DNA from 2 places in the Thermodesulfovibrio yellowstonii DSM 11347 genome. Region 2 is predicted to be linked to the other one. Evidence: riboswitches for the same ligand, from Rfam matches in the RefSeq annotation. Region 2 holds a riboswitch; the other holds the start of a gene.

Region 1 (3,419 bases), 670 kb from region 2:
AGGTGCTTGATAGATTGATAAAACAGTATGGAGAAAAAGAAAATATACTCAACTTGACTAAATCAATCAATAAAGGCCAAGGAGACATTGTTTTTAAGGCTGAGATAGACAAAAAGACAGGGAGCATTAATCTAATTTCTGAACAGAAGGATAAAAAATTTGCTGAGGATATTCTCAGGTATGCAATAGATGAATTTGAAAAGGAGCTTGGAAAAACCTCTCAGACCTACGCTGAGGCAATATCAACACAAAAAGAAAAAATTAAAAATAATAAAAATTTCATATTAAGCGTTATAGAACAGCCTACCTCTCTTGATTCTCCCGTAAAACCAAAAAGAAAGCTCATTATAGCTGTGGCTGGAATAAGCGCACTTTTTTCAGGGATTTTTCTTGCCTTTGTGGCTGAGTGGTGGAATAATGTTAGAGCAAGAAGGAAAAATTAAAGCACATGTTATACTGTCAAGTTATGGGAAAATAAAATTGAAGATTTTTATAATAGGTGTAGTAGAAGGACTGGAGGGTTTTTATGGATGAGAAAACTTTATTAGAAATTGTAAGAAAAGCAGTAAAGGAAGAATTTAATATTTTCAGACAGGAGATGGCAACAAAGGAAGACTTGAAAGCCTTTGCAACTAAAGAAGATCTGAAAGCTTTTGCGACCAAGGAGGACTTGAAAGCCTTCGCAACAAAAGAAGACCTGAATAAATTAAAAGCAGAGTTTATGTTTGAGATTAACTACATAAAATCTGAGATGGTAACCAGAGATGATCTTAAAATTTATATCACCAAAGAAGACTTTAATACATATATAGAAGCTATTTCTGAAAGACTTGAAAGATTCTCAAGAAATATATTGAGTATGCTTGAACACTACGAGCGCGATGTTAGAGAACTTCATAAAAAATTTGATCTTATTGATTTTGGCTTACTTCTTACACATCTTGATAGACTGGCTGGTTTCATGGAGAAAAAGGAACAGGAAAGAATTATCGCTGAAAACCAGCTTAAAAGGCAGTATCTGGAGATAAGAGATAGAGTTAAAAAGATAGAAAGCATTATCGGCATGTAATAATGTTTACATCCAAAAATTTCCTTCTTTATATAATGTGAACATGGTAAAAAAGTTACATTTTATTGAAATTCTATAAACTCTAACACCTTTATTTTTCATTTACCCACATCTGTCATTCCGCTTTCACTCGGACATTCCGAACTTCTTCCTGTCGTTCCAATCCCTTTTCCCTGTCATTCCAATGAGCATAAGTGACGAGGAATCTCCGTCTCCAAAGAAGTAGCCCCCTTGCTAATGCTCGGGGTGACAGAATACGACTGTCCATTCCAAACCGTAGGGAAGCCCTGAGTCGTAGGCAAAGACCCCTACAGGTCAGATTCCTCGGGGTCATTGGGACCCCTCGGAATGACAGAGAGAAGTGTCATTCAGAGGAGCCATGAGTGACGAGGAATTCTTTCCTTTCAACTGAAACATAAGAGAGATTTCTCACATCCATTCAGAGTGTTCGGAATTACAGAAAATCATCCTTCCGAGCCGAAGGCGAGGAATATCCTCATTTCCGATTTAAGGGGGAGATCCCTCGGACAAGCCTTCGGGATGACCCTTTCGGCTCAGATATCTCACTTAGTTCTGAATGACAAGAAATGACCGAATACTAATTTTTTGAAAGATTTGGATATATTTTGTTATACTTTAACCTAACTGGATTTTAAGGGAAGAGAGGTGAGAATCCTCCGCTGCCCCGCAGCCGTGTTGGGAACGAAAGCCCACGCATGCCACTGGAGAGCAAATTCTCTGGGAAGGCGGGCAAGTAGGTTGAAGAGAGCCCAAAGCCGGAAGACCTATCCAGTCAGAGAGCCTTTGGCTTTCTGAAATGCCTCGTGGGAGGAGCAGATGAAGATTAAAACCACTGTCTTTGGCTATCCCCGTATCGGTCCGAAGAGAGAACTAAAAAAAGCTCTGGAAGACTACTGGAACTGGAAGATTTCAAAAGTAGAACTTTTAGAGACTGCCAATTCTTTAATCATCCAGAATGCTAAAGTCATTCAATCCTCTGGAGTTGACCTCATTCCATCTAATGAATTTTCCCTTTATGACTTTATTCTTGACCATTCAGTAATGTTTAACGCTGTGCCTAAGAGATTTAACAGAATTTCAGACCCCTTGGATAGATATTTTGCTATGGCAAGGGGCACTCAAGAGCTTCCAGCCCTTGAGATGACCAAGTGGTTTAATACGAATTATCACTACATTGTGCCAGAAATAGAGGATGAAGAGTTTGAGCTTATGGAAAACAAGCCCCTTAGGGAATTTGCTTTGCTAAGAGATAGTCTATCCGTAAAAACTAAACCTGTCATAGTGGGACCTTTTACCTATCTGAAGTCTGCGAAGTTAAATATGGATAGAGTGGAAAGATTATCGGAAAAAATATTGCCTGCCTATAAAAAGCTCCTCATAAAACTCGATGCAGCAGGAGTTGAAGAAATACAGATTGATGAACCTGCAATGGTAATGGATATGGAAGAGCGGGAGATAGAACTCTTAACAGGTCTTTACAGGGAACTGACAAAGGGACTTACTTTAAAAGTTTATATTCAAACTTATTATGAAGCGGTTTCAGCATATGAAAAACTTGTTTTCTCTCTGTCTGTCCATGGATTTGGATTTGACCTTGTAGACGGCAAGGAAAATCTTGAAAATATACTAACTCTTGGATTTCCATCCGATAAAGTTCTCATTGCTGGAGTTGTATCGGGAAGAGACCCTTGGAGGACAGACTTTACTGTTGTTATGAGCATGCTGGAGAGACTTTTCAGAGTTACCGATAAGATTATGCTTTCCAATTCATCTCCACTAATTCATCTTCCAATAACTGTTGAGGCAGAGAGAGGACATATTCAAGAGGATATACTTAACATGCTAAGCTTTGCTAATGAGAGACTTGAAGAGTTAACCATTCTCAAAAGAGCAATTAATGATGGAGCAGCCTTGCCAGCAAGGAAAAGTATAGTCCATGAGATATTTTCAAAGGCAGAGGTAAGGAGCAAAATCTCAAGCATAGATGAAAAAGCTATTTTAAGAAAACCCGAATTTCAAGAGAGATACAGAATGCAGATGGATTCTCTCAAGCTGCCTCTTTTCCCTACAACTACCATAGGAAGCTTTCCTCAGACAAAGGAAGTAAGAAAATTCAGGGCAGATTATAAAAATGGCAAGATAACTGAGGAGGAATACAAAAAGTTTATTTTTCAGGAGATTGAAAAGGCTGTAAAAATTCAGGAAGAACTTGACATAGATGTGCTTGTTCATGGAGAGTTTGAGAGAACAGACATGGTAGAGTTTTTTGCTGAAAAACTAAAAGGCTTTGCGATAACTAAAAATGGCTGGGTTCAGTCTTATGGTTCAA
Region 2 (3,419 bases):
CCATTTTTTGCCATGGAATTTGAGAATATTTTTTTCTTATATTTCCAGGGATTTTTTTAACAGCCTCGCCTATTATCTCAAGAGCCCTGATAACCGCATAAACAGTTTTTGTATCTTTGACAAATTCCTCATAATTCATTTCAGATATGAAGGTTATTGACTTGTCCATTGCGTCCACAATGTCATTCAAATAATCTTTTATCTCTCTTTTCATAAATAGATTACTTCCCTTAATATATTCTTACCTATATAAGGTTTTAATGCTTTTTTTTCAACCAAATCCACTTTTATGCCCACTTTTTTTCTTAAATAATCCTCTATTTCAATAAAGTCAAAAAGGCTAATTCCTGCATTTTCCTCAAACTCAACAAGAATATCAATATCGCTATTTTTCTTTTGTTCTCCGCGAACCCAAGAACCAAACACTCCAATCTCTTTAATTTTGTACTTTTTTACTAATTCAGGTTTAAGGTTTTCTAAGATTGTCCTAATTTCTTTTAATGTTTTAACTTTTTTGCTCATTTTACCTAATATTTAGCTTTAAAGTATAAAATTTATCTTTTTCTATTTTATCTAATCGGAAAAACTTCTTCAATTTATTTTTTCTGTCATGTTTTTTCCCTTTCGCATTTTTAAGATTGAATTTATGCAATATTTTACAAATTAAATTCTTGCAACTCTCTCCGAACTCTATCCGATTCAAAAATAAAATCCAATAAATTCAATAAGTTATCCCCTCTTTCAGCGGGTTCGATTCCCGCTGCCTCCCAAAAAAACCTTGAAAATCAATTATTTTTCTTTCAAAAACTCTATCCTTAATTTTACAAAGTTCTAAAAAATACTGAATCTCTGATATAAACAGAAGCAAACTATAGGGAGACAAGAATCAAAATAGACAATATTAAAGCAGTTATATACCTGAGTTTTTTCTAAAAAATATTCACTACGGGCAATTTCCTTGAAATCAAAGCAATAGTCATTTTGAAACCTCTGGATATAATTTGTTATACTTTAACCTAACTGGATTAAGGGAAGAGGGGTGAGAATCCCCCGCTGCCCCGCAGCCGTGTAGGGAACGAAAGCCCGAGCTTCAGATGTCTCAAAGCATTCGGAGAATTTGAAGCATAAGCCACTGTTATGGGTAAGACCATGATGGGAAGGCGGGCAAGTAGGTAAAGGAAGCCCAAAGCCGGAAGACCTATCCAGTTGGAAGTCTTAGACTTCCAGAAAACCTCGCGGGAGGGGAAAATGGTTTTCTTTATTCTATTTTTCTGTCTTATATTTCTTGTCAATTCAGCCTTAGCAGAAGAATCCCAACTTGAAGAAATCATTGTAACAGCAACAAGAGTTGAAGAACCGAAAAAAGATGTACCTTATTCTATTCAGGTTATAACCCAGGAAGATATTAAAAATTCCACCGCTAAAAATGCAGGGGATTTAATTGTGGAATCATCAATTGGTCATGTTCACAAATATCCCGGATTATCTACAAGCAGTATTGGATTGAGAGGATTTAGAACGGACCTTTTTGATGACCTTAAAAGCAGAGTTCTAATACTTATAAATGGGAACAGAGCTGGAACAGTAAATCTTGCAACAATTCCTGTGGATGATATTGAGCGAATTGAAATTGTCAAAGGACCAGCTTCAGTGCTTTATGGTTCTTCAGCAATGGGTGGTGTAATAAACATAATTACAAAGCAGGGGAAACAAGAGGGTATATATGGTTCAATTGGAAGTGAAGCAGGTTCATGGAAATACTGGAAAACAAAAGGTGACTTGAATGGTAAAAAAGGTGTGTTTGATTTTTATGTTTCAGCCAACAGGTCTTCAATGGATGAATATTCTACCAGAGATTATGGAAAAATAAAAAACACAGGATATAATGATGAAACTGTGTCAGCTCGTTTTGGATACAGTTTTTTTGATAAGCAATATATATCTTTCGGATTTCAACACTGGATGGGATGGGATATTGGTTCTCCCGGAGCAAGATACTCACCAGATCTTGATGATTACAAAGATATTGAAAGAAATAGATTTGATCTGGAGTATAAAACAGAGACTTTTAAAGGAGGATATTATTTCACGAAAATAAGTGATGAAGACCATGAAGGAAGTACAGGGAATTCGGAACTTACATTGAAAAAAACAACTACACAGGGTTTAAGCCTTCAGAAAATATTTTCAATGAATGAACAAAGAATTATTATTGGAGCGCAATGGGATAGGATAGAGGTTAAAAGCTCAAGAAGCACAGGTGCTCCTTATAATCCAAACTCGGAGTATGATAGTTATGGTTTGTTTTCTGAAGGAAGATTAAGTTTATTCAATAAAAAACTTTTAGTAAATGCGGGGGTTCGCTATGACTATTTTGAAGATAAAATACTGCCTACAGAGGGTATCACAAGCTTAAAGCCAAGAAAGGAGAATCTTGACCATGTCACTGTAAGAGGAGGCATTATATACAAACTTACAGATAATCTTTCCATAAAGAGCAATGCTGGAACTGCATTCAGAGCTCCTGCTCCTGATGAGCTTGCAACTGATTATGTTTCTTCATGGGGAACCCGTTACATAGGAAATTCAGATTTAAAACCGGAAAAAAGTAAATCATATGATGTAGGAGTTGCATGTACAAAGGATTTATTCAAGAGTGAACTTACATTTTTTCACTCAATATTCAAAGATAAAATCTTGAGTTATTACGATAGCACCCTTAAAGCTCAGACTTTTAAAAATGTTGAAGGAGCTATAATTCAGGGTATAGAAGGAAATTTTTCATATGATATTGGGTTATTTGTTGGTTTAAATTTTTCTCTTGAACCTTTTTTAAACTTTACCTATCATACAAGATATTCAAGTAAAGATGAAAGTGAGATACAAAAGTATGGAAAAACTCTTCAATATATTCCAAAGTCCACTGCTGCTTTTGGAATAAAAGCAGGAAAAGATAAATGGGATTTAAGATTGATTGCAAATTATGCTGGAGATGAAAAAGTTGTTGACTGGAATCCTTCGTCTTCAAACTATGGGAAGGTGATTACTAAAAATGATTTTACTGTTGTAAACCTCAAAGGTTCATACAGACCATTAAAAAATTGTGAACTGACAATATCCATAGAAAATTTATTTGATAAAGGGTATGAGTATGTTCTGTATTATCCAATGCCAAGAAGAACAATCATAGGAGGACTTAAATGGATATTTTAAAGGCTTTTATCTCATGGAGTGGAGGGAAGGAAAGCTCGTTAGCCTGTTATAGAGCAATGACAAAGGGTGGGCAAGTTGTTTGTCTTGTCAATATGCTTTCAGAAGATGGGATTTATTCACGATCTCACGGGATAGGTTCAGAATTACTGAGATTACAGGCTGAAGCAATTGGAATCCCTATTATTCAAAGAAAAACCACATGGGAA

Evidence for each region. Region 2 has a riboswitch for cobalamin ahead of THEYE_RS05855 (TonB-dependent receptor). Riboswitches for the same ligand answer to the same signal wherever they lie in the genome.
Region 1: another riboswitch for cobalamin. It lies ahead of metE (5-methyltetrahydropteroyltriglutamate--homocysteine S-methyltransferase); the one in region 2 lies ahead of THEYE_RS05855 (TonB-dependent receptor).

Annotation. Positions count from the first base shown of each region.
Region 1 covers NC_011296.1:487,207-490,625, forward strand. Annotated here, with positions in the region: gene THEYE_RS02480 (Wzz/FepE/Etk N-terminal domain-containing protein) at 1-443, shown strand, start outside; gene THEYE_RS02485 (hypothetical protein) at 527-1,069, shown strand; cobalamin riboswitch at 1,700-1,876, shown strand; gene metE (5-methyltetrahydropteroyltriglutamate--homocysteine S-methyltransferase) at 1,907-3,419, shown strand, end outside.
Region 2 covers NC_011296.1:1,155,445-1,158,863, reverse strand. Annotated here, with positions in the region: gene THEYE_RS05865 (HepT-like ribonuclease domain-containing protein) at 1-214, opposite strand, end outside; gene THEYE_RS05860 (nucleotidyltransferase family protein) at 211-522, opposite strand; cobalamin riboswitch at 1,006-1,220, shown strand; gene THEYE_RS05855 (TonB-dependent receptor) at 1,249-3,213, shown strand; gene THEYE_RS05850 (Dph6-related ATP pyrophosphatase) at 3,201-3,419, shown strand, end outside.